One region of the Rhodopseudomonas boonkerdii genome, then DNA from elsewhere that is predicted to be linked to it. Evidence: predicted binding sites of a transcription regulator. Region 1 holds the regulator's gene; each other region holds the start of a gene.
The links. The regulator PhoB, encoded in region 1, activates phosphate uptake and scavenging genes when phosphate is short. The targets are predictions, from matches to a motif close to TGTCATNNANCTGTCAT.
Positions count from the first base shown of each region.

Region 1 (10,395 bases):
CAGCTCGCGCAGCGCCTTGAAGAACACATTGGACGCAGCCCGCACGCCGCCTTCGCCCTGCAGCGGCTCGATGAGGATGCCGGCGGTCTCCGGACCGATCACCGCCTTCACCGCATCGAGATCGCCAAGCGGCACCTGGTCGAAGCCTTCCAGCGGTTTCCCGTAGCCTTCGAGATACTTGGCGGCGCCGGTCGCGGCGAGCGTGCCGAGCGTGCGGCCGTGGAACGCGCCTTCAAAGGTGATGATGCGCGTGCGCTCGGGATGCCCCTTGGAGAAATGATAGTGCCGCGTCACTTTCAACGCGCACTCCATCGCTTCCGCACCCGAATTGGCGAAGAACACGAAATCAGCGAACGAATTTTCGCAAAGCCGCGCGGCGAGGCGCTCACCATCCGGGCTCTTGAACAGGTTCGACATGTGCCACAATTTGGTGGCCTGCTCCTGCAGCGCTGCGACCATATGCGGATGCGCGTGACCGAGCGAATTGACCGCAACACCGCTGGTAAAATCGAGATAGCGCTCGCCGGTCGTCGAGATCAGCCAGGCCCCCTCACCGCGCTCGAACGCCACATCTGCGCGCGCGAAGACAGGCAGAAGGTGAGCCTGAGAAATTTGCGAGGATGGTGCGTTGCTGGTCATAACGGTTCCGATCAATCAGCCTGTGGCCCCCACCGATGTCGGGCACTATCGATGACAACAGTGCGACACGGGGCAGCGGACCCTCAAAACGAAACGTGCCGCCCTTCTCGGGCGGCACGCGCGCGATATTCTATGGGGGCCACCCGGGGTGTCAACCGCGCATAGTGGCTTTCAAGCCACCCCGGGGCGCACAAAAAGCCGCTTTTTCTGCTTGGTTGACACAAAGCATGTGGATGTGACTCGGCCGACTCTTGCGCGTGAGTCGCGGCATCATGTAGTTTTTGGCTTGTCGGATACGACATCTCGTGCGGCAGTAGACCCTTATACACTATCGGTACGGCGTAAGGCCGGAAGCAGTCATGCATCCGGTGAGCGCTAAGGGATTCTGACAGCGAGGTTTTTGACGATTTCAAGTCGCAGCGTCGGAGCCGATCCGGCCCGACGCCTACGAAGGGATTTGGCGATGACGGTAATCACTTGGACCGACGATCGCGTCGAACAGCTGAAGAAACTCTGGGAGGGCGGCCTTTCCGCCAGCCAGATTGCAGCGGAACTCGGTAACGTCACCCGTAACGCCGTGATCGGCAAGGTGCATCGGCTCGGCCTGTCCGGCCGCGCCAAGAGCCCTTCGTCCGCCGCGCCGCGCCCGCGCAAGCCGCGACCGGCCCAAATGGTGCGAATGCCGCGCCCCGTGGCCCGTGGCAACACTGCGCTGGCGCACAACTACGACGTCGAGATGGAGCCGGATCCGATCGCGGTCGACAATGTGATCCCGATCAGCCAACGCCTGCAGCTCGTCGAACTCAGCGACGCCACCTGCCACTGGCCGGTCGGCGATCCGGCCAGTTCCGATTTCTATTTCTGCGGCGGCAAGGCCGTGGCGGGCGCTCCTTACTGCGCGCACCATTCGCGCATCGCCTATCAGCCGGCAGCGGATCGCCGTCGCACTGCACCGAAGCCGCCGCGGTAAGCGAAAGAGTAATGAGCTAACAAAAATGCCCGGCGACGAGCCGGGCATTTTTCGTATTTTGCTATCGGGAAGAGCCATCATCTCCGCCCTCATAGTGAGGAGGCGCGCAGCGCCGTCTCGAACCATGAGTTGTGGGCGTTCCGTATCCATCCTTCGAGACGCGGCCTACGGCCGCTCCTCTGGATGAGGGCGAACCGTATGGAAGCAGAGTTACTCCGCCGCCTTGTCGAAACGATCATCGAGCGCATAGCCGGCGCCGCGAACGGTGCGGATCGGATCGGGCTCGCCGGCCGGATTGAGCAGCTTGCGCAGACGACCGATGTGAACGTCGACCGTGCGCTCATCGATATAGATGTCGCGGCCCCAGACACTGTCGAGCAGCTGTTCGCGGCTGAACACGCGGCCGGGATGCTCGAGGAAGAACTCAAGCAGCCGATATTCGGTCGGACCAAGATCGATCGGACGCGACGCACGGACGACCCGGCGCTTGTCGCGGTCGAGTTCGATATCGCCGAAGGCAAGTACGGTGGCAAGACGTTCCGGTGCCGCACGACGCAAGAGACCCTTCACACGGGCCAGCAACTCCGGGACGGAGAATGGCTTGACGATGTAATCGTCCGCGCCGGTGGCGAGGCCACGAACGCGCTCGCTCTCCTCACCGCGGGCGGTGAGCATGATGATCGGCAGCGCCTTGGTTTCCGGCCGCGCCCGCAAGCGACGGCAGAGTTCGATGCCGGACAACCCCGGCAGCATCCAGTCGAGGACCACGAGGTCCGGTACGCGCTCTTTCAAGCGGGTGTCGGCATCGTCGCCGCGGGCAACCGTCTCGACATCGTAACCTTCGGCGTCGAGATTGTAGCGCAGCAGTGTGGTCAGAGCTTCCTCGTCTTCCACTACCAGAATGCGCGCGTTCATATGGCTCGTTCCTATCTTTCGTTCAGGGACGTCGCGGCGAGCCTCAGCTCGCCGGTGTCGCAAAGTTGGTCATGTCGCCCTTCGGACGCTTGTCGACCATCTGCTGACCTTCGATCATGTAGAATACGGTCTCGGCGATATTGGTCGCGTGATCGCCAATCCGTTCGATGTTCTTGGCGCAGAACATCAGATGGATGCAGAACGAAATGTTGCGCGGATCTTCCATCATGTAAGTGAGAAGCTCGCGGAATAGCGACGTACAGATCGCGTCGATTTCCTCATCGCCCTTCCATACGCTCATCGCTGCCGGCAGGTCATGCGCGGCATAGGCGTCAAGCACCGCCTTGACCTGGGTATTCACCAGATCGGTCATATGCTCGAGGCCGCGGATCAGCTTCAGCGGGTGGAAATCGCTATCCAGCGCATTGACACGCTTGCCGATATTCTTGCTGAGATCGCCGATGCGCTCGAGATCCGTGGCAACGCGAAGCGCGCCGACGATCTCGCGCAGGTCCACCGCCATCGGCTGACGCTTGGCGATGGTGAGAACGGCACGCTCTTCGATCATCCGTTGCAGCTGGTCGATTTCCGCGTCGGTCGCCACCACGCGCGCGCCCAGGGCTACGTCACGGCGGATCAGGGCGTCGACGGATTCGACGATTTGACGCTCGGCGAGGCCTCCCATCTCGGCGACGAGACGGGTCAGTTCTTGAAGATCGTCGTCGAAGGCCTTAGTCGTATGTTCAAAAGCCATAGCTCAATCCTCTCGCGAGTTGATCGCGTCAGCCGAAACGGCCGGTGATGTAATCCTGAGTGCGGCGGTCGCTCGGCGAGGTGAAGATCTTGTTGGTCTGATCGAATTCGACCAGCTCACCGAGATACATGAAGGCGGTGGTGTCGGAGACGCGCGCCGCCTGCTGCATGTTATGGGTCACAATGGCGATCGTGTACTGATCCTTGAGTTCGTCGATCAGTTCTTCGACCTTGGCGGTCGAGATCGGATCGAGCGCCGAGCAAGGTTCGTCGAACAGGATCACTTCCGGACGCACCGCGATGGTGCGCGCGATGCACAGACGCTGCTGCTGGCCGCCCGACAGGCTGAGGCCCGAGGCGTTCAGCTTGTCCTTGACCTCGTTCCAGAGCGCACCGCCACGCAGCGCCTTCTCGACGCGTACATCCATCTCCGCCTTGGAAATCTTCTCATACAGGCGGATACCGAAGGCGATGTTTTCATAGATCGTCATCGGGAACGGGGTCGGCTTCTGGAACACCATGCCGATACGGGCGCGCAGCAGGTTGAGATCGAGCTTCGGATCCAGAATGTTCTGGCTGTCCAGCATGACCTGGCCTTCCGCGCGCTGCCCCGGATAGAGGTCATACATGCGGTTGAAAATGCGCAACAACGTGGACTTGCCGCAGCCCGACGGCCCGATGAAGGCGGTGACGCGGTTGGTGGCGAGATTCAGGTTGATCTTCTTCAGGGCGTGGTGTTCGCCGTAGTAGAAATTCAGATCGCGCACGCTGACCTTGGGACGCGCATCGGTCTGCGGCATGAGCGACGGCATCGAGACGCCGGGATTGCCGGCGGAAAGAGAGAGATCACTCATTTTGCTTTCCTCTCGGCGCCGAGAATGCGCGCGCCAATGTTCAGGGCAAGGACGGTCAGGGTGATGATCAGCGCACCGCTCCAGGCGAGCTGCTTCCAGTATTCGTAGGGGCTCTGGACGAAGTTGTTGATGGTCACCGGCAGGTTGGCCATCGTGCGTGAGAGATCCAGGCTGAAGAACTGGTTGCTCAAGGCAGTGAACAGCAGCGGCGCGGTTTCACCAGCGACGCGGGCAGTCGCCAGCAGCACGCCGGTGATAAGGCCGGCACGTGCCGCACGATAGGCGATCCGCTTGATCACCAGCGAGCGCGGCAGCCCAAGCGCCGAAGCCGCTTCGCGCAGCGGGTTGGGCACGAGACCGAGCATGTCCTCGGTGGTGCGGACCACGACCGGGATCACGATCACGGCAAGCGCCAGCGCGCCTGCGATGGCCGAGAAACCCCGCATCGGCACCACCACCGCGCCATAGATGAACAGGCCGATGATGATCGAGGGCGCCGACAGCAACACGTCGTTGATGAAACGGATCACCGAGGTGAGCTTGTCGTGCTTGCCATATTCCGCGAGGTAGGTACCAGCGAACAGACCAAGCGGCGCACCGATGCCGACGCCGATCACGGTCATGATGACCGAACCGACGATCGCGTTGAGCAGGCCGCCCTCGGTCGAACCGGGAGGCGGCGTGTTCTGGGTGAAGATCTGGACGCTGAGGCCCGCGATACCATTATAGAAAAGCGTGAACAGAATCAGAGCCAGCCAGGTAACGCCGAACACAGCGGCACCCAGGCAGAGAATGCGAACGATCTTGTCGTTGCGACGCCGCGAAACGTAAATCGGATTGAGGCTCATGTTACTTACCAGCCTTCTTTTCGAGGCGCAGCAGCATCAGCCGAGCAGCTGAGAGCACCAGGAAGGTGAGGATGAACAGCAGCAGGCCGAGCAGGATCAAGCCGGACTGATGCAAGCCATCGGATTCCGCGAATTCCGAGGCGATGGCCGCGGAGATCGTCGTGCCGGGACCGAACAACGAGCCGGTGATACGGAACGAGTTACCGATGATGAAGGTCACCGCCATTGTCTCACCGAGTGCACGGCCGAGCGCCAGCATGACGCCACCGATCACGCCGACGCGGGTATAGGGGATGACGACATTGCGGACGACTTCCCAGGTGGTGCAGCCGACGCCGTAAGCCGCCTCCTTCAGCACCGGCGGCACCGTCTTGAATACATCGACCGAGATCGAGGTAATGAAGGGCAGCACCATGATGGCAAGGATCAGCGAAGCATTGAACAGCGAGAGATAGGACGGCGGACCGGCGAAGATAGTGCCAAGCACTGGTACGCCTTCGAAGGTCGCGATCATGAAGGGCTGAAAATGATTGGCCAGGAACGGGCCAAGCACGAAGAAGCCCCACATGCCGTAAATGATCGAGGGAATGCCGGCGAGCAGTTCGACGGCCATGCCGATCGGGCGACGCAGCCACTGCGGGCACAATTCGGTAAGGAAGATAGCGATGCCGATGCCGACCGGGATGGCGATCGCCATGGCGATCACCGAGGTGACAAGCGTACCGTAGATCGGGCCGAGCGCGCCGAGCACTGGCGGATCTGCGGACGGCGCCCAGCGCTGCGTGAACAGAAAGGAAAAGCCGAACTCCTTGAGCGCCGGCCATGCGCCGGCAATCAACGACAGGATGATACCGCCGAGAATGAACAGAACCGAGAGCGCTGAAATGCGCGTCAGCCAATAGAAAACCTGGTCGCCGGTCTTGAATGCATTGAGCGCCTTGGCGCGATCATACGGTCCAGCGGCGTCCATCGAAGAGCTCTGTACGGCCATATCTGCCACGCCCAGTCCCCTAAGTTACTACCTGATACCCGAAACATGACACCCTGAATGGGCCTGCCAGGGCGCGAAGTCCGATCAAGAAAAGAGACGAAATAAATCAATTGGAAAGAAGCGGAGGAGAGATGCCCCTCTCCTCCGCCGAAGAGCCACAGCTTAGCTCTTGATGTCCGAAGACCAGGTCTTCTCGATCAGCTTGACGACCGAGTCCGGCATCGGGATGTAATCGAGTTCTTCGGCGGCCTTGCCGCCCTTCTCGAACGACCACTTAAAGAACTTCAGCGCTTCAGCCGACGCCGCCTTGTCGGTCGGGGTCTTGTGCATGAGAATGAAGGTCGCAGCGGTGATCGGCCACGAAGCATCGCCCGGCTGATCGGTCAGGATCACGTAGTAACCTGGAGCCTTGGCCCAGTCAGCATTGGAAGCAGCAGCCTGGAAGGCGGCGACGGTCGGCTGCACCGGCTTGCCAGCCTTGTTGATCAGACCGGCATAGGTCAGCTTGTTCTGCTTGGCATAGGCGTATTCGACGTAACCGATGGCGTTCTTGGTCTGGCCAACGTTGCCGGCAACGCCTTCGTTGCCCTTGGCGCCAACGCCGACCGGCCATTCGACCGCGGTGCCGGTGCCGACCTTGGACTTCCAGTCAGCCGAAGCCTTCGAGAGATAGTCCGTGAAGTTGAAGGTGGTGCCCGAACCGTCCGAACGACGAACGACGGTGATATCGGCCGAGGGCAGCTTCAGCTTCGAATTCAGCTTGGCGATCGCGGCATCGTCCCACTTCTTGATCTTGCCGAGATAAATGTCGGCGAGAACTTCGCCAGAGAGAACGAGTTCACCCGACTTGATACCTTCGAGGTTCACGACCGGAACGATCGCGCCCATCACCATCGGCCACTGAACCAGGCCGTCCTTCTCGAGCTGCTCAGCCTTGAGCGGCGCGTCGGTAGCGCCGAAGGTCACGGTCTTGGCCTGGATTTGCTTGATGCCGGCGCCCGAACCGATTGACTGATAATTCAGACCGTTGCCGGTTTCTTTCTTATAGGCGTCGGCCCACTTCGAATAGACCGGGAACGGAAAGGTCGCGCCGGCACCAGTGATGTCGGCGGCGAAGGCCGAGGTCGAGGCGGCCACGAGGCCCGCAGCGACGATCGCTTTGAGGAATTTCATGGGTATCTCCAATTTGCCGTGAGCGATGCACAGATGCGCCCGATTGCGCTCACTCCGCCCATGTAGGTGCGGTCGGTTGACCTTTTATGATAGTTGGATGACAGTTGGATGACTACGACAAGCCATTGATAATATTAACGTTCGTCGGATTTTTATACCGCCGTCCGCATTAGAAACGAGGTTTTTGCGCCCGATCATGACAAAGCTTGCGCGCGGCAACAGACCGGGCTTCAACGGTTAACAATATGTTTCCATGGGAAGAATCCGGTATTCCTGAGAACGACGCTCAGGGCACGCGAACATGGCATGGTGACGCCATGTCGCATGGGCTAGGGCCGCGAAAATCGGCGTAAAAAGGCACGCAGATTTCCCCTTCCAGCCAACATAAAGCACAGGCGGAGAGCCGTGCTGCAGCGAGACCGTCAGGCGTCTGGATTCACCGGCTTCGCTTCCGGAAGCGCCGCGGTGAACGTCGCTCCATTCTTCGGCACACTCTCGATCAGCAGGCGACCGCGGTGACGATTCAGGATGTGCTTTACGAGGGACAGGCCGAGCCCGGTGCCGCCCTGGGCGCGGCTGTCGCCGACATCCACCCGGTAGAAGCGCTCGGTCAGTCGGGGAAGATGCTCCGGCGCAATGCCAGGACCGAAATCACGCACCGCAATGCGGACTTCGGAAGCGCCGTCGGTGGTCGAGGCATGCGCCAGGGTGACCTCCACGCGACCGCCGGACGCGCCATATTTCAGGGCGTTTTCGATCAGGTTCTCGAACAGCCGCAGCAATTCTTCGCGATCGCCGGCGACCGTCACCGGGCCCTCGGGCAGATGCATCTCGATCTTCACGCCGCGCTCGGTGGCCATCAACTCCAGACTGTCACCGACCTGACGAATGATCGGCAGGATGTCTATCAGTGTGTCGGGGCGGACATGGGCAGAGAGTTCGACGCGCGAGAGCGACAGCAGATCGTCGATCAGGCGCGCCATCCGGGTGGCCTGGGTGTGCATGATGCCCAGGAAGCGCTCGCGGGCCCGCGGGTCATCCTTGGCAGGGCCCTGCAGCGTATCGATAAAGCCGGACAGCGCAGCCAGCGGCGTCCGCAGTTCATGACTGGCATTGGCGACGAAATCGGCGCGCATTTCCTCGACGCGGCGGATCGGCGTCTGATCGTGAAAGGTCATCAGCATGCAGGTATCGCTGCCGCCGAAGGCGGTGGGGACAGACACCGGCGTGATCACGAGATCCATCCAGCGGTCGACGGGCACATGATCGACATAGGAGGTGCGGCGCGGCTCGGTATTGGCGATCGCCTCGCGCAGCGCGCTGATGATTTCCGGCGAGCGTAGCGCGAATTGCGCCAGCTCGCCCTTGCGCAGCGCCGGCGCCAACTGGGCGGCGGCGGCGTTGAGATGTATCACGCGGCCAGCACGATCGAGCAGCACGGCAGGGTCCGGAATGCCGCCAACCACCGCACGTACCGCGGGCTGTTCGACCGGATTGATCAGCGCCTCATCGCGCTTCATGTCGCTGTCATGCAGGCGCCAGGGCACCAGCGCAGCTCCGGCGATGCAAGCAAAGACGATTCCGGCGCGCAGCGGCGTCAACTCGCCAAAGAACACCAGGGCGGCAAGCGCCAGCGCTGCAACCAGCAGGATGATCGCAGCGTGCCGCAACCGGTCCGGCCAGGGGGAAAACATCGATGGAGGGGAAGCTTCGATGGCCATCTGGGCAATATCTCTTTCAGCAGCGCCTCGTTTGGCAGCGTCATCCGACTGCAGGCGCTCGCTCATGTCAGGTGGTCGAACCGCCATGATCATTCAACGTTCGACCGACAGCTGACGGAGCTTCGGCTGCGACCGGCTGCAGCTTTTTTGATCGCGCACCGACAATAAGCTCACGAAACGTCAGGAGCATGACTGAAATAAAGAACGGAGAAAGGTAATAAAGCACCCGGAACAGCAGCATTCCGGCCAGCAATTGCTCCTGGTCCATCATTTCCAGACCAACCAGCATCGCGGCATCGAACACGCCGAGGCCACCCGGCGAATGGCTGGCAAAGCCGAGCAACGTCGCCGCGACGAACACCACCGCCACCGTAACAAAATCCACGCCGGGCGTGGCTGGCACGAGCATGTACATCGCGAGCGCACAGAATCCCAGATCGACAATGCCGATGACGATCTGCAGCAGTGTGAGCGGTCCGCCTGGCAGCACCACGGACCACGGCCCGCGGCCTACGCTGCGCGGTTTCATCCACACCCAGACCACATAGCCGGCGAGGCCAGCCAGCACGACGTAAGCGAGGATGCGGTTGACCGCAGGCGGCACCTGATTGATCGCGCTCGCCGCTTCCGGATGATAGGCGATGCCCATGCCGAGCACGGCGAGATTGCCGAGCCAGAAGGTGAGGCCGGCGAGAAACACGATCTTGGCGACATCGACAGCCGAAAGATTCCATGCCGAATAGATGCGATAGCGCACCGCGCCGCCGGTGAAGACTGACGCGCCGACATTGTGGCCGATGGAATAGCTGGTGAAAGCAGCAAGCGCATTGATGCGATACGGAACATCGCGACGACCGATGGTGCGGACGGCAAACCAATCGTAGAAAGTCAGCGTGAAGTAGGCCGCGGTCACCGACAGCGCCGAGAGCACGATCAGCCGCGGTTCGGTCTCGGCAATAAACTTCAGGACTCGCGCCGTATCGACGTTGCGCAGCTTGTGATAGAGCATCCAGCACGCAACAGCGATCACCGCGACACTGGCGAGAACACCGAGTTTGTGCAGGACTTGCTTCTCGCGCAGAAACGTGGCCGTCCTGCGTATTGCTTCCAGCATCTCAACCTCGAATGCGATCCCAGCCTCTGGGATGTCAGACTAACCCTGTCAGACCCGCTTTGGCGGAACCGTTACCTCATCAATTTCACGACACTGTTTCCAGCATAACTTTCGTAGCGCGTTTCGCCACGAAACGGAATCGGGGTCGTCCCGACAATGCCGTTTCGGCATAAGATATTGCGTGAGACCTAACAAACTACCCGCACTTCTTGCGGCAACGCTGCGGCAAAATGCCGGCCTCACGAAGGCTTCCATAGCGTGATGAGACTTTCGTGACTTTAGGCCGCCGATCTGGCGGCGAGGCGCTGATAAAATAAAAGATCCAATTCCGGCGCCTTGCCGGTGAGGCCGGTCAAAATCGCGTGCGCCTGGCCGCGATGATGGGTCTGGTGATTGAACCAATGCGCCAGCATCGGC
Region 1 covers NZ_CP036537.1:639,763-650,157, reverse strand. Annotated here, with positions in the region: gene E0H22_RS03030 (aspartate aminotransferase family protein) at 1-639, opposite strand, end outside; gene E0H22_RS03025 (GcrA family cell cycle regulator) at 1,103-1,609, shown strand; gene phoB (phosphate regulon transcriptional regulator PhoB) at 1,820-2,524, opposite strand; gene phoU (phosphate signaling complex protein PhoU) at 2,568-3,278, opposite strand; gene pstB (phosphate ABC transporter ATP-binding protein PstB) at 3,307-4,131, opposite strand; gene pstA (phosphate ABC transporter permease PstA) at 4,128-4,979, opposite strand; gene pstC (phosphate ABC transporter permease subunit PstC) at 4,981-5,979, opposite strand; gene pstS (phosphate ABC transporter substrate-binding protein PstS) at 6,133-7,143, opposite strand; gene E0H22_RS02990 (sensor histidine kinase) at 7,566-8,864, opposite strand; gene E0H22_RS02985 (lysylphosphatidylglycerol synthase domain-containing protein) at 8,932-9,978, opposite strand; gene E0H22_RS02980 (DinB family protein) at 10,257-10,395, opposite strand, start outside.

Region 2 (10,395 bases), 890 kb from region 1:
GAATGCACGGGAGCTGGAGAGCCAGTCGGGCATGCTGCGCACGGCAGTGGATAACTTCCTCGCCAAGGTGCGTGCAGCGTAGCCCGCCTTCTCTCCCGCTGCGGCTGCGTCGGGGACACGTCGGAAAAGAAAAGCCCTTCCTTGCGGAAGGGCTTTTGCGTTTCAGGCGCTCGCGCGAGACCGGCTTACTTCGCCTTCAGGAAATCCGCGACTTCGAGCAGGACGAACTCGTTGTCGTCCGCCTTGTTCGGGTCGCGGCTGGAGGAGAACGGCAGGTTGTTGTCGTTGCCGACGATAATGTGCGTGGCATCGACCTGATCGACATTCTCGATGGTGAAGAAGGGGAAGGCCAGCACGCCGTCATTCAGCGGCTTCCTGGCCAGCTTGTTGGGGTCCTGGATCTTCAGCAGGTCGATGAAACCAATCTTGCGGACCGGCTTGCCGACATTGGCGTCATTCATCTCGATCTTGTAGACGCGCTTCAGCTTCGGCAGATCCGGAAAGCAGTCATTGCCGCGCTTGCCGTCGGCGCAGGCCTTGTCCTTGGTACCTTCGCCGTCGTCACGCTCGATGATCAGGCCGTTGTCGGCCGTGATCATGTTGAAGTCGCCAATGGCGTTGCCGTTGGTCTCGAACACATAATACCAGAAGCGGCCGGTGAACTTCTGTGCAGCGACGTCGAATTCGAGGATGCGCGCGGCTTCCTTGCCATCGACCTTCTCCCAGTCCTTCTTATCGGCATCCCAGATCGGGCCTTCGAGCAGGCCATACAGGAACTTGCCGTCCTTTGAGGAAGCGAGGCCTTCATAGCCCTTGGAGCGGCGCAGGTTGACGTTGGTGTAGCTCGCGCCCGGCGCACCCGGCGTTGCCACCTGCCAATGATCGGGCGAGCGAACCGGCTTGCCATCGGCCACGGTCTCGAACACGTCGAGGACCTTTCCGGTCTTGTCGGCCTTGATGATGTAAGGGCCGAATTCTTCGCCGATCCAGAAATTGTCGCCAATGATCTGGAAACCCTCGGTATCCACGTCGGCGCCGGTCAGGTAGCGCTTGGCGGTATCCTCATGGACAATACGGAAGGGCACCTTCTTGTCGGGGTCATGCAGGAAGACGGTTTCCTGTCTCTCGATCTTGCCGCTCTTCCAGTCGATCTTGTGACGGTTGAGATAGATCATGTAGTCCGGCGAATTGGCGCGGGAGCCGGCACCGTTATCGGTCAGCACCCAGAACGAGCCATCGGGCATGGTCTTGATGCCGGAATGTCCCTGCAGCGGCTGGCCCTTCATGGGTAGCGCGATGCCGGTGTCACGTTCCTTCGACTTGCCCATCACGCTGCCGAGCTTCTCGACGCGCTTGCCGGTGGTGTATTTGCCGGACGTCTTCAGATCATTCGGCGCATCGGTGGGTGCCTCGATGGTCGAATCGGCTGGCAATACGGCATGGCCGGCGAGTTTGGCGGGGAATTCGCCTTCCGACTGCGCGAAAGCCGCGGAAGTGAGCATCATGAGGGAAGCGACGGAACAGAGCAAAGTGCTGCGCATGGATTGTCTCCTGAGAGGGGTGGGGACCACGCGCGGTGTTCTGAAGAGGTGCGATTACGATGCCCTGACAGTTCCATGAAGGAGAGATGACAGCGGGGGAAATCCCTGCGACATGCGGTCGCCATGGCTACGGGTTGGCGACCGTTCGCGTCGGAGGCGCGCAGCTTGCTCTCGCTTGTTCCGGAGATACGACGGCGCAGTTCATGGATGCGCCGCCGTTCAAGTTCCTGGGATTGTGAGCGCAGATAGCCCGGATCGTGCGAAAACTCGCGCTACTGTTTCTCGATCCCGGCTTCCTCGATGAGCTTCTTCCACACGACCAGTTGCTCCTTGAGGAAGGCATCGAACTCTTCCGGTGTGCCGGAGAACGCTTCCATGCCGCGACCGGCAAGCTCCTTCTGAATATCGGGACGTTCGACGATCTTGCGGATTTCGGTGTTGAGCTTGACGACGATGTCCTTCGGCAGATTGGCTGGCCCGAGATAACCTTGCCATGAGGTGACGTCGAAACCTTTGACGCCGGCTTCGTCCATGGTCGGCAGGTCGGGCATGATCTTGGAGCGATACTTGGTCGTCACCGCCAGTGCTTTGAGCGATTTGGCATTCACATGGGGCAGGCCGGTCGGCACGTCCGTAAACATCATGCTGACGCGGCCGGCGATGACGTCCGTCATGGCTGGCGGCGAGCTCTTGTAGGGAACATGCAGCAGGTCGAGGCCGGCGAGCCGGGCAAAGGTCGCGCCCGAGACGATCGCGGACGAGCTGCCGCTGGCGTAGCTGTATTTGCCGGGATCTTTCTTGGCGAGCGCGATGAGCTCTTCCACCGAATTGGCCGGAATTTCCGGATTGATCACCAGCATGAAGGGCAGGTCGCCGGTGCGTGCGATCGGCGTGAAATCCTTGATGGGATCGTAGTTCATGTTCTTGAGCAGATACGGATTGGCGGAATGCGTCGTGTTCGTGGTCACGAACAGCGTGTAGCCATCGGCCGGCGCGCGGGCGACAAAGCTGGCGGCGATCGAGCCATTGGCTCCGGCCTTGTTGTCGATCACGGTCGTCACATTCAGCGCAGTGCCGAGTTCCTTGGCGATCAGGCGTGTCGTGGTGTCGGTGCCGCTGCCGGCGGCAAAGGGCAAGACCAACGTGATCGGCCGGTTCGGGTAGGCCGCGCTTTGCGCCACTGCGCCGGTCGGGGGCATGGTGATTGCGCCCATCAGCGTCGCGGCAATCGTTGCGCTGCAAAACACGCGAAGTCCGGTCATATGCTTCCTCTCCTCACATCGGCCTTGTCGGCCATCATTGTTGCCGGCAACCTATCCGAGCTTGCGGAGGGGAGGAAGCAGAAAGCAGCGATTGCAGTTGTGGGGAATGCCCGTCTTGGGCGGCGACATCGCCGGCCACAAAGTGCGGCGCTTGGGTCACAGCCTCGTCCATTGTGACGATTTTGGAGCGGTTCTATTGGCCTATACACGCATGGCCGCCTAACCCCAATGCTCGGGATTCAGCTGATCTGCGACCGCTGCGGTTGGCAGGGACGATGGGGGATCAACTTGAATATCATTGGTTTGTTGCGGCTCGCATTGTTGTCGTCCGCCGGTGCGCTCAGCATGCTGCCTTTCGACTCGGCAATGGCGCAATCGAGCGCCGCCCGGGACGGCGCACAGAACCTGCCGCCCGTGGTGGTGAACCCGCCAGCTCAGCGTCGCCGCACAGCGACAGTTCAGCGCGCACCGCGCGCCGCCCGCACCGCGGTCGCGCCGCGCCCGGTGGCGCAGCCGCCACGCAGCAATGTGTTCGTGGAAAGCCCGCGCGGGCCGATTCAGGGCTATGTCGCCAATCGTTCATCGACAGGCACCAAGACGAATACGCCGATCAACGAGACGCCGCAGGCGATCTCGGTGATCGGCGCCGAGCAGATCCGCGATCAGAAGCCCAACAAGCTCGACGAAGTCCTGCGTTACGCGCCCGGCGTCGCGGCCGGCACCTTCGGCGCGGATTTCCGTAACGACTGGTTCCTAATCCGTGGCTTTAAGTCCGACGACAACAGCGTGTTCGTGGACGGGTTGCAGCTTTTCTACACGTCCTATGCAAGCTGGAAACTACAGCCCTTCAACATGGAGCGCGTGGAAATTCTGCGCGGACCATCCGCAATACTGTATGGCGGTTCCAGCCCGAGTGGCCTGGTCAACGTCGTCAGCAAGATGCCGCAGGCCGAGCCGATCCGCTATATCGAGACCGGCGTCGACAATTACGGCAACGCCTATTTCGGCTTCGACATCAACACGCCGATCAAGCTGGCGCCGGGCAATGGCGAGCTCTATACGCGCTTCGTCGGTCAGGTGCAGAATGGCGGTACCCAGACCGACTTCACGCCCAACAACAATTACTTCATCGCTCCGTCGGTCACATGGAAGCCAGATGCCGACACCAAACTGACGATTCTCGGCTCTGCCTCGTATAACGAAACGCGCCCTGCGAACTTCCTGCCCTATGTTGGCACAGTGACAAATGCGCCGTTCGGTCGTATCTCGACGAATTTCTATGGCGGTGATCCGAGCACGGACTCTTTCAAGCGCGAGCAGGAAATGCTCGGCTACCAGTTCGAGCGTAATCTGTCTGACAACGTCACCTTCCGCCAGAATGCGCGTTACGCACATGTCGACGTAAACTATGCCGCGCTCACCATCGGCAGCCTTGCCGCGCCGTTCAGCAGCTATGCCAATATCAACACGGGGGATCTGTTCCGATACGGCTTCGCTACCCGCGGCATTGCGGATCAGGCCAATCTCGACAGCCAGGTCGAATATCGGTTCACCACCGGCGTCCTCAGCCATACGGCTCTGTTTGGCCTCGACCTGAAGCACTACACGATCAGCGATACGCAGGGGCTGGCTGCCGGCTATCCGAATATCAATGCTGTGAATCCATCCTACGCGACACCGCTGGCACCGATCCGCACTGCGGCCGGTTTCAGCAATTACCGGGATGGTACGCAGACGCAAAACCAGATCGGGGTTTATCTCCAGGACCAGATCAAGCTCGATCGTCTCACATTGGTTCTCAGTGGTCGTAACGATTGGGTTGCTGCCAGCCGTTACGACACCGCTTTCGGTGCTGTCAGCCAGAGCCGCGATGACAGCAAGTTCAGCGGCCGTGTCGGCCTGATCTACAATTTCGACAGCGGCCTCGCGCCTTATGTGTCTTATGCGACCAGTTACAATCCTATCGTCGGTACGAACTCGGCGAACCAGCTGCTGCTGCCTGAGACGGGCGAGCAAACCGAAATTGGTGTGAAGTACCAGCCGTTCGGATTCGATGGGCATTTCGGCATCGCGTTGTTCGACCTGAAGCGCAAGAATGTCGTGACGACCGACCCGAATTTCCCATTACTGCCTCTGCAGACGGGCGAGGTGACGTCGCGCGGTATCGAATTGGAGGCTGTCGCCAATCTGGCGCCTGGCTTCAAGGTGGTCGGTTCGTTCACCAACTACAACCTCTTCACAAGCTACGACGCCAATTCAGCGCTTATAGGGTTGGTGCCGACGAACACGCCGCGGCAGCTGGCATCTGGTTGGGCCGACTATACCTTCCAGGATGGCATTCTGCGTGGCTTCGGCTTCGGAGGTGGCGTGCGCTATGTCGGTGCGTCGTTCGCCGATCAGGCCAACACGCTTGTTGTGCCGTCGCGCGTGCTCGCCGACCTCGCAGTACACTACGATTACCAGAATTGGCGTTTTGCCGTGAACGCAGCCAACGTCACGGATGAAATCTATGTCGCAAATTGCTCGAGCGCATTCGCCTGCTTCTATGGCGATCGCCGCCGCATCACCGGCAGCATCGGCTACAAGTGGTAATCTGACCGACGCAGGCAGACACGGTGGGATGTCCGGTGTCGAATATCCCGCTGTTGCCGCATTGGATCGGGTTGCCTCATGTCGTTTTCGTCACCGCCGGAGACGACCTCGCGTGGCGGCGTCGATTGAAGGAGCGATCCGTTGAAAGCACGTACGGCCCGCATCTGGTCGGTGATTCACACTTGGACCAGTCTGATCTCCACGGTGTTTCTGCTGCTGCTCTGCCTCACCGGGCTGCCACTGATCTTTCACCACGAAATCGATGATGCGCTTGGCTATTCGCCAAAGATGGACGCGCGGGCGCCGGGTGCTTCCAAGCTCAGCCTTGACGCCATCAGCGCTGCGGCGCTGGCCGATCATCCCGGCAATGTCATGCTCTATATGGGGTGGGACAAGGACGAGCCCTGGATGGTTTCGACATTCACCAACAAGACGGTGACCTCCGATCCGCAGACGACGGTGGTGAAAGCCTTCGACGCCTATACGGCCAGGCCCGTCGGCTTGCTCGGCACCGGACCGATGCTGGTGATGCTGCGGTTGCATACCGATATGTATCTCGGTCTGCCCGGCAAATGGTTCATGGGTCTGATGGGCTTTGTATTCATGGTGGCCATCGTGTCCGGCCTCGTGCTGTACTGGCCCTTCACCCGGCGGCTGGATTTCGCGGCGATCCGCAAGCAGAAGTCGCGCCGGATCTGGTGGCTCGACTGGCACAATCTGCTGGGGGTCATCACCGTCGTCTGGGCGCTGGTCGTGGGCGGTACCGGCGTTCTGAATGCTTATGCCGAGCTCCTGCTCGGTGTCTGGCAGCGCAATGAACTCACGGCCATCGCCGCGCCCTATGCCGGCCAGCCCACGCCGGCGAAGCTGGCTTCGCTCGACACCGTGCTCGGCAATGCCATGAAAGCGACGCCCGGCATGGAACCCGCCTTCGTGGCGTTCCCGGGGACGCCATTCACGTCGACGCATCACTTTGCAGTCTTCCTGCGCGGTGATACGCCGCTGACATCGCGTATGGTGAAGCCGGTGCTGCTCGACGGCGAGACCGGAGCAGTTTCCAGCACCAGCGACCTGCCGATCTATCTGAAGGCGGTGCTGGTTTCCCAGCCTCTGCATTTTGGCGATTACGGCGGCATGCCGCTCAAGATCATCTGGGCGTTGCTGACGGTGTTCACGATCATCGTGCTCGGCAGCGGTCTCTATCTCTATATCGCGCGCCGCCGCAAACAAGGGCGGCAGCCACGCGCTGTTGCTGAGGCATCGATCGTGGCGGAGGCCTCGTGATGAACGATCCGACGTTCTCACAAGCTCGCCGTGCCAAACGACCGCAATGGCTGCGCGTTTTCGGCGTGCCAATCGTGATCGGCGTGCTCTCGCTTGCTGGTCTTCTGTCGGCGCTGCTCGCAGGCGATCCCGGCCGCTATTTCTCCTGGTTCGGCGTCGGCTTGCCGGTCGCCATCGCCGCCTGGACCTATTGGCGAAATTCGTAGGCGGGAGCGTTCACCAGCGCGGATTCCAGCCGTTATTGTTCCAACCGCCGTTCCAGTCATTTTGCTGCTCGCGATACTGCCGCCCCTTCCGGCGCGGTTCGCGCTGCTCGCCGAAAGCCAGCACCGGATTTTGCATGCAGTCCCCGCGCTGGCCGCTGACGGTCGCCATGCATTGGGCGTAGGACGTGAACGTGCAGCTGGGATTGAAGCCCGAGGCCGAAGTGCGCGAGCACCATGGATATTCGCGGGCCTCGGCCGATGTCACGCCCATGCCGCCGAAGCCGCCAGCGACGGCGAGGAGGGTGGTAGCTACCAGGATGGCGCGCATGTGGATGCTCCTTTGGAAGGTTCTATGGAGATAATGCGAAGTCTATATCGGTGTTCCCGATCGTGGCAGCGGCGCATTGCCGAGATGCCGGGAGTGTGATGCGCGTCAATCCGTCAATGCGGCGCTCGCGGCATCCAGCGCGGCACGCGCGGCGTCCGGCGCGATCTCGATCTGCAAGCCGCGCTGGCCGCCATTCAGATAGACTGTGGTCTCGGCGAGCGCGGCCTGCTCGATGGCCGTCGGCACGCGTTTCTTTTGTCCGAACGGGCTGATGCCGCCCACATGGTATCCGGTGATGCGCTCGGCATCTGCCGGCCGCATCATCCTGGCCGATTTGCCACGGAATGCAGCGGCCAGTTTCTTCATGCTCACTTCCTTGTCGGAAGGGACCACCACACAAACCGGCTTGCCATCCACTTCCGCCATCAGTGTCTTCAGCATGCGTTGCGGTGCGATACCGAGCGCTTCCGCCGCCTGCAGCCCGATGCTTTCGGCATCGGGGTCATAGTCGTAAGTGTGCAGCGTAAAGGTGGCTCCCAGTTTCGTCAGGGTCTGGGTGGCACGGGTGGACTTGGACATCGCAAGGCTCGTTGAGAGGTCACACGACCTCGGTGACCGGTTGCATGTCGATAGCAAAGGTTTCGAGGAATTTCGAGGTCATGATGTAGAAGCCGACCGATAGCTGCAGTTCGACCAAAGCACCGGACGTTAGTTTTTCTGCGATAGCGTTGAAGGCTGCGTCGGTTGGACGATGCAGTTTCACGATCTCGTCTGTGAAGGCGAGGGCCGCGCGCTGCGTGTTGTCGAAACAGCTCGCGCTCTCCCAGTCGTCAAGAGCCGCATTCTGTTCTTCGCTGACGCCGACATAGCTGCCGATGCGCTTGTGCGCGGCGACCTCATAGGGAGCCTGGCAAAGGATGCCGGTGCGTGTGATCGCCAGTTCGCGGATGACCGGATCGAGCTCCCCCTTGTTGCGGATCGCCCCGCCAAGCCGGCAATACTGCTCGAGATAGCTCGGAGAATGCGCCATCATACGAAAGATGTTGGCGTTGCGGTTCTTGTCGAGCAGCTCGCGCGTGCGTTCGCTGACAGTTGCGGGATCGCTATAGTCGATGCGGGCCATGGCATTTCCTTATTGTGTCGTCTTGTTTTTATCCCGCGTCAACGAAGCGATGCGAGTTTTGTGTGTTGCAGTGGGCGGGCGCCGAGTTGGAGCGGCGCCTCATCCAGGCGGTATTTATGCAACGGCAACTGCATCGATCTCGATCATGAAATCCGGCCCATAGAGCTGCGATACCTCCACGAGCGTCACGGCCGGTGCGGCGCGCGGCGTCGTCTGATCGAGAAAGCAGTTTCGTGCCTCGCGATAGGCGGCAAGGTTCGACATGTCGCGCACGTAGACATTGAGCTTGACCAAATTGGCGGTCGTGCATTGAACGGCGTCGAGAGCGATCGACAAATTCTTGAAAACCTGAGCGGCTTGCGCGGAAAAATCGTTCTTGCCGACCAATTCTCCGTTCGCGTCGAGCGAGGTCTGCCCGGCAATGTAGATCGTCCGTCCGCCGCGTACTTCGACAATCTGCGAATAACCGGGAGGCTCGCCGAGCGCAGGTGGATTAATGTGTTGGATTTCAACCACGGGGATTCCTCCGATAATCATTTCGCCTTGCGGCTCGTTGTTCTTTCCAGTGTAGCGCATGGTCCGGGTTGGTCGCTGGGTTATCCCGCGAGACATCCTGCCCCCCGGAACCTGCCCCATTCCCGCCACACTGCGCTGGATTTTCAGGGGATATCAAAGGTTTGCGCGGGCTTGACGGGGGCGTTTTTCCCGTCCTTGCGCTTGTTTTCACCGCCTTCTTCCTTTATTCCCGGTTTGCATCGCAGACAGCGTCTTCTGGCGCGTTTGGGCGGATGCCTGGGCGTGATCCGGCAAACGGCAGACCGTTTGCCGTGGCGATCACGTTTGAACGCGTGGATTTTCAGAGGACTAGCGCCACATGGCCAATGTTGTCGTCGTCGGCGCCCAATGGGGCGACGAGGGTAAGGGCAAGATCGTTGACTGGTTGTCGGATCAGGCCGATGTCGTGGCCCGCTATCAGGGCGGCCACAATGCCGGCCATACGCTGGTCATCGACGGCAAGACCTACAAGCTGGCGCTGCTGCCGTCCGGCGTGGTCCGTGAGTCCAAGCTCTCGGTCATCGGCAATGGCGTGGTGTTCGATCCGCAGGCTTTCGTCGACGAAGTCGCCAAGCTGAAAGGTCAGGGTGTCGATGTCGGTCCGCACAATCTGCGCGTCGCCGAGAACGTCACGCTGATCCTGCCGCTACATCGTGAACTCGATGCGCTCAGGGAGAATGCCAACAAGGCCACCGCTATCGGCACCACCCAGCGCGGCATCGGCCCTGCTTATGAAGACAAGGTCGGTCGCCGTGCCATCCGCCTGATGGATCTCGCGGATGTGCAGACCCTGCCGCACAAGGTCGATCGCCTGCTGACGCATCACAATGCGCTGCGCCGCGGCCTGGGTCTCGAAGAGTTCAAGTCGGCCGACATTGTCAAGGATCTCACCGCATTCGCGCCGGTGCTGCTGCCCTATGCCGAGTCGGTGTGGCGGCTGCTCGACAGCAAGCGCCGCGAAGGCAAGCGTATCCTGTTCGAAGGTGCGCAGGGCGCGCTGCTCGATGTCGATCACGGTACCTATCCTTACGTCACCTCGTCCAACACCGTGGCGGCGCAGGCCGCGACCGGCACCGGCATGGGCCCGGGCGCGGTCGGCTATGTGCTCGGCATCTGCAAGGCCTACACTACGCGCGTCGGTCAGGGTCCGTTCCCGACCGAACTCACCAACGAGATCGGCGAAGAGATCGGCCGTCGCGGCAAGGAGTTCGGCGTCAACACCGGGCGCAAGCGCCGCTGCGGCTGGTTCGATGCGGTGCTGGTGCGACAGACTGTCCGTACTTGCGGCATCAACGGCCTGGCGCTGACCAAGCTCGACATTCTTGACGGCTTCGACGCCATCGAGGTCTGCGTCGGCTACAAGCTCGACGGCAAGGAAATCGATTACCTGCCGGCTGGCGAGGGCGCGCAGCAGCGCATTGAGCCGATCTATGAAACCATCGAGGGCTGGAAAGAACCCACGGCCAATGCGCGGTCCTGGGCCGATCTGCCGGCGCAGGCGATC
Region 2 covers NZ_CP036537.1:1,531,300-1,541,694, forward strand. Annotated here, with positions in the region: gene E0H22_RS07155 (methyl-accepting chemotaxis protein) at 1-82, shown strand, start outside; gene E0H22_RS07160 (esterase-like activity of phytase family protein) at 186-1,541, opposite strand; gene E0H22_RS07165 (Bug family tripartite tricarboxylate transporter substrate binding protein) at 1,814-2,755, opposite strand; gene E0H22_RS07170 (TonB-dependent siderophore receptor) at 3,149-5,395, shown strand; gene E0H22_RS07175 (PepSY-associated TM helix domain-containing protein) at 5,537-6,679, shown strand; gene E0H22_RS07180 (hypothetical protein) at 6,679-6,885, shown strand; gene E0H22_RS07185 (DUF3551 domain-containing protein) at 6,896-7,213, opposite strand; gene ybaK (Cys-tRNA(Pro) deacylase) at 7,319-7,792, opposite strand; gene E0H22_RS07195 (carboxymuconolactone decarboxylase family protein) at 7,812-8,336, opposite strand; gene E0H22_RS07200 (RidA family protein) at 8,451-8,972, opposite strand; gene E0H22_RS07205 (adenylosuccinate synthase) at 9,211-10,395, shown strand, end outside.
Region 2: E0H22_RS07160 (esterase-like activity of phytase family protein) is a predicted target of PhoB. The motif match lies at 1,617-1,633, and genes of this name have one in related genera.

Region 3 (10,395 bases), 2.0 Mb from region 1:
ACCAGCTTCGCCTTCATGCCGCGCGTCAGCTTGCCCGAACACAGGCGCGCGAAGGCGATGCGGTCGCGGTGGTTGGGGTCCATATTCGCCTGGATCTTGAACACGAAGGCCGACATGCGCGGCTCCTCGGCTTCCACCTTGCGCACATCCGCCTCCTGCGCGCGCGGCGACGGCGCGAAGCGGCCGAGGCCTTCGAGCAGATCGCCGACGCCGAAATTGCGCAGCGCCGAGCCGAAATAGACCGGGGTCATGTGGCCTTCGCGGAAGGCCTGCAGGTCGAACGGCTTTCCGGCCTCCTTGACGAGTTCGAGTTCGCCGGCGATTTCGTCCGCATCGAGATTGGCGTTGCGGCTGGCGAGTTCGGAGATGGCGATCTGCTCGGCCGCGCCGGTCTTGGCGCCGCCGCCTTCGAGCAGGCGGATGCCTGATGTCTCGATGTCATAGGTGCCGACGAAATCGCGGCCGCGGCCGACCGGCCAGTTGATCGGCACGGTGTCGAGCGCCAGCGTCTTCTCGATCTCGTCGAGCAGATCGAAGATGTCGCGGCTCTCGCGGTCCATCTTGTTGACGAAGGTGATGATCGGGATGTCTCGGAGACGACACACCTCGATCAGCTTCAGCGTGCGCGCCTCGATGCCCTTGGCGGCGTCGATCACCATGATGGCGGAATCCACCGCCGTGAGCGTGCGATAGGTGTCTTCCGAGAAGTCTTCGTGGCCGGGCGTGTCCAAGAGGTTGAAGACATGGCCCTGGAATTCGAACGTCATCACCGAAGTGACGACCGAGATGCCGCGGTCGCGCTCGATCTTCATCCAGTCCGAGCGCGTGTTGCGGCGTTCGCCTTTCGCCTTCACCTGGCCGGCAAGATTGATGGCGCCGCCGAACAGCAGCAGCTTTTCCGTCAGCGTGGTCTTGCCGGCGTCAGGATGCGAGATGATCGCGAAGGTGCGGCGGCGGGCAACCTCGAGGGCAAGCGGCGACGCTTCGGAATTGGAGAGGGCTGCAATGTCGGACATGATGGGGCTGTGGCAGGTAAAATGCTGGTGATCAAGGGCTTTTGCCGGATGTGGCGACCTTCGGCCGCGTTGCGATGCCCATGCTTGGCACCCATATAGACCGGGCGAGGACGACCTCCAAATCAATCCATCATGCGCAGGGAACGGCCCTGCCTGTTTCAGGGGGTCTTCCCATGGCCTGGGCTATTCTTTTCGTTGCCGGTCTGCTCGAGGTCGGCTGGGCCGTGGGGCTCAAATATACCGAAGGCTTCACAAAACTCGTTCCCTCCGTCCTGACGCTGACCAGCATGGCCGCGTCGGTCGGCATGCTGGCGCTGGCGCTGAAGGAATTGCCGATGGGAACCGCCTATGCGGTGTGGACCGGCATCGGCGCGGTCGGCACCGCGGCGCTGGGGATCTATCTGTTCGGCGATCCCGCCACGGTGGCGCGGATCGCCTGCATCGGACTGATCGTGGCGGGGATCGCAGGGCTCAAGCTGGTGAGCTGAGCTCCTGCTCCTGCCCCCACTCCCGCCCTCATGGTGAGGAGCGGCCGCAGGCCGCGTCTCGAACCATGAGATGGCCTGGCTCCCGAGCTTGTTGCCATCCTTCGAGACGTGCGCTGCGCGCACTCCTCAGGATGAGGGATGGAGCTAGATAAAACTCAGATGCAGCAGCTTCACCGCCCACCATGTCGCCGCGGCGACGATGGCGGCGGCGGGGATGGTGATTACCCAGGCGTAGACGATCGAACTCGCCACGTTCCAGCGCACGGCCGAGACGCGCCGTGCGGCGCCGACGCCGACAATGGCGCCGGTGATGGTGTGGGTGGTGGACACCGGCACGCCCATGAAGGTGGCCGCGAACAGGGTCGCCGCGCCGCCGGTCTCGGCGCAAAAGCCCTGCATCGGATTCAGCTTGGTGATGCGCAGCCCCATGGTGCGGACGATGCGCCAGCCGCCCATCAGGGTGCCCAGCGCCATCGCCGCCTGGCACGAGATCACGACCCAGAACGGTACCGAAAACTCGCTGCCGAGATAGCCCTGCGAATAGAGCAACACCGCGATGATGCCCATGGTCTTCTGGGCGTCGTTGCCGCCATGGCCGAGCGAATAGAGCGAGGCCGAGACGAACTGCAGCACGCGAAAAGCGCGGTCCACCGCAAAGGGCGTCGAGCGCACCGAAGCCCACGACACGATGGCCACCAGCAGCAGCGCCAGCAGGAAACCGATCAGCGGCGAGAGCACGATCGCAAGCAGCGTCTTGATCACGCCGCTCCACACCGCAGCCGACAGACCGGCCTTGGCGAGGCCAGCCCCCAACAGCCCGCCGATCAGCGCATGCGAGGAGCTGGAGGGAATGCCGAGCGCCCAAGTAACCACATTCCACACGATGGCGCCGACCAGCGCCGCAAAGATCACCTGCGCATCGATGATGCCGGGATCGACGATGCCGGTGCCGATGGTGTTGGCGACATGCAGGCCGAACACCATGAACGCGATGAAGTTGAAGAACGCCGCCCAGAACACCGCATATTGCGGGCGCAGCACGCGTGTCGAGACGATGGTCGCGATCGAATTCGCCGCATCGTGCAGGCCGTTGAGAAAATCGAACAGCAGCGCGACGGCGATCAGGCCGATCAGCACCGGGAGTGCGAGCGTGGCGTCCACTGGCCCTGCCCTTACACTTGCTCGATGACGATGCTGCTGATCTCGTTGGCGACGTCGTCGAAACGATCCGCCACCTTTTCGAGATGCTTGTAGATCTCGGCGCCGACCACGAAATCCATGGTGTTGGCGTCGCGATGTTTGAGGAACAGCTCCTTCAGCCCGATGTCGTGCAGGTCGTCGACGCGGCCTTCGAGCTTGCCGATCTCCTCGGTGAGCGCGGTGAGCAGACCGAGATTGTCGCCGATCTTGTCCATCAGCGGCACGGCCTTGCCGATGAGTTCGGCGCATTGCACCAGCAGCGTGCCGATCTCGCGCATCGGCGGCTCGAACTGGCGCACCTCGAACAGCATCACGGCCTTGGCGGTCTGCTGCATCTGGTCGATGCTGTCGTCCATCGCGCCGATCAGGTTCTTGATGTCGATGCGATCGAACGGGGTGATGAAGCTGCGGCGAACGGCCGTCAGCACCTCGCGGGTGATGTTATCGGCATCGTTCTCGAACTGGTTGACGCGCTGGCAATAGACCGGCGTCTCCTCGCCGCCTTCCAGCATCCCCGCCAGCGCCCTGGCGCCCTCGCTCACCGCACGCGAATGCTGGGCGAACAGGTCGAAAAACCGCTCCTCCCGCGGCAGAAAGGATCGGAACAAGCGCAGCATCGGGGGCACCTAGAAATCAGGACGGGAGGCGCGACCGGAACCGCCCGGCGGCCCGTTGTCACGAAACCGTCATAAATCACATCCGGGAGGTGGGGGCAATCGCCGGGGCACCCGTGCGGGGTCATCCACCGAATTGTGCGTGCGGATTTTTATGAGGTGACACAATGACTTCGCGAAAATGCGAGAACATTGGCGGCCGTAGGCGGATGAGGCGCAGCCGTAATCCGCCGTTCTTCGCATCTTGCATCGGCCGGCGGATGATGCGGAGTTTTATCATCGGGCGCGCTTCGCGCGACCCGTTGGCTCATCCGCCCCACGGCGGAGCCGAAACGCAAAAAACGCCGCGGTTTTCCGCTGCCGATAGTCACGGACGTGGAACGGTCCGGAGCGACGACTGATTGGCATGCGCAAGAGGATTTTTCAGTGCGGCTCCTGGAGCATCCCCACCCGTCCTGCCGCCACCCTCCACAGGCAAGGCGTAGCCGATGATGGCCTTCACGACCCAGCGATCGGATGCCGGCGTCAATCCGTAGCCGATGCCAAAATTGACACCGACCTCGTTTACCTTGAAGTCCGTTACAGCAAACATCGTATGCTGTTGATTGCTCAAAGTATCGAAACTGCCGATACGCCCCAGATCGGAATAGTACTCGACACCGAAAGACAGGTCGTCGGTGAGGCGGCGAGCGACGCGTGCCGCCGGCGTAAAGGTCGCCTCGCCGGATTGGCCGAAGCCGATATCCACGATTGGATTGACGATAAGTTCGTAGCCGGCATTGCGCACGCCTATGATCGGTCGGATTTCCATGCCCCATCGCGTCTGCGCAAATGCGGGTGTCTCGTGGCTGAGTTCGAAATTGATGCCGTAGAAAAAGTTTCGCTTGTCGGCATTCGGTGACACGAAGAGGGAGCGCACCTTGAAGGCATCCGAGTAGAAGCGCTGGTCCTGGATCGAGAATGGAAGATACAGGCCGACCTCCCACCAATCCGTGACGCCGTAAGCGAATTCCGGGGTGCCGTTGAGGCTTCGGTTGGATGGAATGCCGCCTGCGAAGGGCGGCGTCTTGCTGCCCAGAGCGACGTAATTGAGATGCTGCTGGATCGTGAGCTGACCGATCTCGGCAATGCTGCCGTTATAGACTTGGATTTCGTCTACGGCTTTTGCCGGCCCGGCGTTCGTGACGAAGAGACATGCTGCCGCCAGCCATGACACACGACCTCGAGACAAGATAGCGTTCACCATAGCTGCCACCTGGCTATGCCGCTCCGATGAGAATGCCAACCGCAAGGACGATGGCGCCGCCAAGGACGATCTGGAAAACCGCCTGAAGAAACGGCGTGTCCATATATCGCGCCCGAATGAAGGCGATGGCCCACAGTTCGAAGAAGACCACGACCCCCGCGATGGCCGTCGCGATCCAGAACGCATTCGCCCAGTTGTCGGGGACGAGATACGGCACGCTGTGTCCAAGTCCGCCGACGGTCGTCATCAGGCCGCAAACAAAACCTCGAAGCCATGGTGAACCGCGCCCCGTGAGCGAACCGTCGTCTGAGAGCGCCTCGGCAAAGCCCATGCTGATGCCGGCGCCGATCGATGCGGCAAGGCCGACGAGAAAAGTCTGCCAGTTGTTGTGCGTCGCGAATGCCGCCGCAAATAATGGCGCAAGCGTCGAGACCGATCCGTCCATCAGCCCGGCCAGCCCGGGTTGGACATATTGAAGAACGAAAATCCGCCGCTGCGTCGCATCCTCGGCAGACCGCGCACTAGCGTTCAGGATGTCGGTGGTGATCCTGGCAGCATATTGCTCGTGATCCCTTTCCTCCTCGGCGAGATCCGCGAGCAAACGGCGCAGACCGACATCGCTCGCCTGCTCTGCCGCGCGGATGTAGAACCGCTGCGCCTGCAGTTCCATCGTCTCCACCTCGCGGCGAATGACGTCCAGCGACAGGTTCTTGGTCAGCCAGACGGGGCGGCGCTTGAGAAAACCCTTCACGTCCTCGCGCCGGATCGGAGGGAGGTTCGGACCGAAGCGTTTTTCGTAGAGATCGAGCAGCCGGTGGCGATGCCCGCGCTCCTGCTCCGCCATGGCTTCGAATATGCGGGCGGTGTCCGGGTAGCGTTCCTGAAGGTCCTCCGCGAATGTCGCATAGATGCGGCTGTCTTCCTCCTCGGCGGAGATGGCTACCGCCAATACCTCACGCTCGGAAAGTGCGGAAAAAGGCTTCATGGGGACCCACGCAGATTAGAATAATTCTAAATGCGATATTCGGTCGCAGAGGGCAGGTCAAGCGCGGACCTCCTCCTTCCGCGCATATTGTCTGCTGGGCAATGGAGTGCAGCGGTGTTGCCGCCTCATCGACGCCCTCCCACCAACGCAAAACGCCGCCTTGCGGCGGCGTTGCGCTGGTCGATGGTATCCGCCCTGCCCTTACAGCGAGCGTTTGAAGAGGTGGCCGATCTCGCCGATGATGCCACGGCGGAAGGTGAGCACGCAGACCACGAAGATCACGCCCTGGATCACCGTCACCCACTGACCGAAGCCGGCGAGATATTGCTGCATGGCGATGATCACGAAGGCGCCGACCACCGGGCCGTAGAGCGTGGCAAGGCCGCCCACCAGCGTGATCAGCACGACTTCACCCGACATGGTCCAGTGCACGTCGGTGAGCGAGGCGTTCTGCGCCACGAACACTTTCAGCGCGCCGGCGAAGCCCGCAAGCGTACCCGACAGGATGAAGGCGAGCAGCTTGTACTGGTCGGTCTTGTAGCCGAGCGAGATCGCGCGCGGCTCGTTTTCGCGGATCGCCTTCAGCACCTCGCCGAACGGCGAATTGATGGTGCGGAAGATGATCAGGAAGCCAAGCAGGAAGCCCACGAGGATCACGTAATACAGCGTGATCGGCTTCGAGAGGTTGAAGATGCCGAACAGCATCCCCTGCGGGATGCCCTGGATGCCGTCTTCACCATGGGTGAACGGCGTCTGCAGATAGAGGAAAAAGATCAACTGCGACAGCGCCAGCGTGATCATGGCGAAATAGATGCCCTGACGGCGGATCGCGATCAGGCCGGTGACGACGGCGAGCACGAAGGCCGCGACGAGGCCGAACACGATCGAGAGCTCCGGCGACAGCGGACCCATATTGATCATGAACTCGCCGATCAGAGGCACCTTGAAGCCGATGGTGCCGACCTTGGCCATATGCGCGGTGACATAGCCCGCGGTGCCCATGAACATCGCATGGCCGAAGGACAACAGGCCGCCGTAACCGATCAGCAGGTTGAAGGCGCAGGCGAACAGCGCGAAGCACAGCGCCTGCATCACGAAGAACGGATACAGGCCGGTGAACGGCACGGCTGCGAGCAGGACGGTCATGATCACAAAGGCGATCATCTCGTCCTTGACGCCACGGCTTTGCACGGGGATCGAATTGTCGGTGATGGTGGTCATATCAGGTGGTCCGTCCCGTCAGGCCCGAGGGTTTCACGAGGAGCACCAGCACCATCAGCACGAAGACGACGGTGTTGGAGGCCTCAGGGTAGAAATACTTGGTCAGACCCTCGATGATGCCGAGGGTAAAACCGGTGATGATCGATCCCATGATCGAGCCCATGCCGCCGATGACGACGACCGCGAACACGACGATGATGAGATCGGCGCCCATCAGGGGGCGAACCTGGTTGATCGGCGCCGACAGCACGCCGGCCAGCGCGGCAAGACCGACGCCGAGACCATAGGTCAGCGTGATCATCAACGGCACGTTGATGCCGAAGGCGCGCACCAGCGTCGGGTTTTCAGTCGCCGCGCGGAGATAGGCGCCGAGACGCGTGCGCTCGATCAGGAACCAGGTGGCGATGCAGACGATGAGCGAGAACACCACGACCCAGCCGCGATAGATCGGCAGGAACATGAAGCCGAGATTCATGCCGCCCTTCAGCGCGTCGGGAATGGCGTAAGGCAGACCGGACGAACCGAAGTAGTTCTGGAACACGCCCTGGATGATCAGCGCGAGACCGAAGGTCAGCAGCAGGCCGTAGAGATGATCGAGATTGGCGATCCATTGCAGCATGGTCCGCTCCAGGATCATGCCGAAGATGCCGACGATGATCGGCGCGAGGAACAGCGCCGGCCAGTAGCCGATGCCTGCCAGATTGAGCAGGAAGTAAGCCACGAAGGCGCCCATCATATAGAGCGCGCCATGGGCGAAATTGATGATGTTCAGCATGCCGAAAATCACGGCGAGACCGAGACTCAGCAAGGCGTAGAAGGAGCCGTTGATGAGCCCGACCAGCAATTGGGCGGACAGGGCCTGGAGATTGATCGACATGGCGCTTTCAACTCTAGTTTTGTTAGCAGAAGTCACGACCCGGCGGCGGATACCGCCGGGCCGCAGCTCGCGTTATTTCTTCAATAGCGAACAGGTGCTCTTGTCGAGCGGCGTGAAGGCCTGGTCGGCCGGAATGGTAGCGACCAGCTTGTAGTAATCCCACGGCGCCTTCGATTCCGAGGGCTTTTTGACCTCGAACAGATAGGCCGGGTGGATCTTGCGGCCGTTCGGCTGGATCGAGCCCTTGCCGAACAGTGGATCGTCGGTCGGCATTTCCTTCATCTTGGCGACGACCTTGGCGCCGTCATGCGGATTGCCGCCGAGGGCCTCCAGCGCCTTCAGGTAATGCAGCGTGCCGGAATAGACGCCCGCATGCACCATGGTCGGCGGAGCCGCCCCCTTCGAACGCGCCGCGAAGCGCTTCGAGAAGGCGCGGGTATCGTCGTTCAGATCCCAGTAGAATGTCTCGGTGAAGTTGAGGCCCTGGGCGAGATCGAGGCCGATCGCCTTGACGTCGGTGAGGAACAGCAGCAGCGCCGCCATCTTCTGGTTCTTGGTGATGCCGAACTCGGCCGCCTGCTTGATCGTGTTCGAGGTGTCGCCGCCGGCATTGGCGAGGCCGATGACCTTGGCCCCCGACGACTGCGCCTGCAACACGAAGGACGAGAAGTCCGACGTGTTGAGCGGATGCTTGACGCTGCCGACGACCTTGCCGCCCGCCGCCGTCAGCGCATTGCTGGTGTCACGTTCGAGCGCGGCACCGAAGGCATAGTCGGCGGTGAGGAAGAACCACGAGTCGCCGCCGGCCTTGGTCAGCGCGGTGCCGGTGCCGTAAGCGAGATTGTAGGTGTCGTAGGTCCAGTGGATGGTGTTCGGTGTGCACTGGGCGTTGGTGAGATCCGAGGTGCCTCCGCCCGAATTGATGTAGACGCCGTTCTTCTCCTTGACGACGTTGTTCACGGCCAGCGCGACGCCCGAATTCGGCACGTCGGCGATCATGTCCATCTTTTCGCGGTCGAACCACTGGCGGGCGAGATTGGCGCCGATATCCGGCTTGTGCTGGTGATCGCCGGAGATCACGTCGATGATCCAGCCCTTGGCCTTGAGGCCGGAGTCTTCGACCGCCATCTGCGCGGCCAGGGTCGAGCCCGGCCCGGCAAGATCGGCATAGATGCCCGAAAGGTCGGTGAGCACGCCGATCTTGACGTTCTTGTCCTGAGCCGTGGCCGCAGACACGGTCGCGGCGGCAATGGCGGTGCCGAGCAGCAGTCTTGCTATCATTCCAGACATTCAATTCCTCTTCAGACTGCTCCCGGCACGCACCGGGAGCACTATTTCTTCAACAGTGGACAGGTGCTCTTCTCAAGCGGCGTGAACGCCTGATCCGCAGGGATCGTCGCCACCAGCTTGTAGTAATCCCACGGCCCCTTGGATTCTTCGGGCTTCTTCACCTCGAACAGATAGGCGGGATGCAGTTTGCGCCCGTTGGGCTGGATCGTTCCCTTCCCGAACAGTGGATCGTCGGTCGGCGTCGCCTTCATCTTGTCGACGATCTTGAGGCCGTCATGCGAATTGCCGCCCATCGCTTCGAGCGTCTTGAAGTAATGGATCAGCGACGAATAGACGCCGGCATGCACGGTGGTCGGCATGCTCTTGTTCTTCATGCGCTCCTGAAAACGCTTGGAGAAGCCACGGGTGCCGTCGTTGAGATCCCAGTAGAAGGTCTCGGTCAGGTTCAGGCCATTGGCGACCGGCAGGCCGAGCGCATGGACGTCCGAGATGAACATCAACAGACCGGCGAGCTTCTGGCCGCCCTTCACGATGCCGAATTCGGACGCCTGCTTGATGGAATTGATGGTGTCGCCGCCGGCATTGGCGAGGCCGATGACCTTGGCCTTCGAGGTCTGCGCCTGCAGCAGGAAGGACGAGAAGTCCGGCGTGTTGAGCGGCGGCCGCACGCTGCCGACCACCTTGCCGCCGACGGCGGTGACGGCTGCCGTGGTGTCTCGCTCCAGCGCGCTGCCGAAGGCGTAGTCCGCAGTGAGGAAGAACCAGGTGTCGCCGCCGGCCTTGGTCAGCGCGGTGCCGGTGCCGTTGGCGAGCTGATAGGTGTCGTAAGCCCAGTGAATCGTGTTCGGCGAGCACTGCGCGTTGGAGAGATCCGAAGTGCCCGAACCGGAGTTCAGATAGACGCCGTTCTTCTCCTTGACCACGTTGCTCACGGCGAGACCGACCGACGAGGTCGGTACGTCGACGATCACGTCGACCTTGTCGCGATCGAACCACTGGCGCGAAATATTGACGCCGACGTCGGGCTTGTTCTGGTGATCGCCGACCAGAACCTCGAGCTTCCAGCCCTTGGCGGTGAGGCCGGAATCCTCGATCGCCATCTGGGCAGCGAGCACCGAACCCTGCCCGGTAATGTCGGCATAGAGACCCGACTGGTCGTTCAATACGCCGATCTTGGCCGTCTTGTCCTGCGCCGATGCCATTGAACCCGCGGCCAGAATGGCCGCGGCTGCAAGCAGTGACGACGTAACCCTCTTCTTCAGCATTGTGTCTCTCTCCCTGAGATATTCATGATTTCACTCGGACCGTTGGCTCGCTCCGTAGCTTCTTATGAATTAGACGCCGAGATAGGTGTGCAGCTTGTCCATGTTGGCGGACAGCTCCGAATTGGCGAAGCCATCGACGACCTTGCCGTGATCGACCACGTAATAGCGATCGGCAACCGTGGAGGCCCAGCGG
Region 3 covers NZ_CP036537.1:2,602,135-2,612,529, reverse strand. Annotated here, with positions in the region: gene E0H22_RS12100 (peptide chain release factor 3) at 1-1,016, opposite strand, end outside; gene sugE (quaternary ammonium compound efflux SMR transporter SugE) at 1,190-1,504, shown strand; gene E0H22_RS12090 (inorganic phosphate transporter) at 1,649-2,665, opposite strand; gene E0H22_RS12085 (DUF47 domain-containing protein) at 2,677-3,321, opposite strand; gene E0H22_RS12080 (hypothetical protein) at 3,686-4,564, opposite strand; gene mbfA (iron exporter MbfA) at 4,578-5,549, opposite strand; gene E0H22_RS12070 (branched-chain amino acid ABC transporter permease) at 5,751-6,770, opposite strand; gene E0H22_RS12065 (branched-chain amino acid ABC transporter permease) at 6,772-7,647, opposite strand; gene E0H22_RS12060 (ABC transporter substrate-binding protein) at 7,720-8,937, opposite strand; gene E0H22_RS12055 (ABC transporter substrate-binding protein) at 8,979-10,202, opposite strand; gene E0H22_RS12050 (ABC transporter ATP-binding protein) at 10,272-10,395, opposite strand, start outside.
Region 3: E0H22_RS12085 (DUF47 domain-containing protein) is a predicted target of PhoB. The motif match lies at 3,378-3,394, and genes of this name have one in related genera.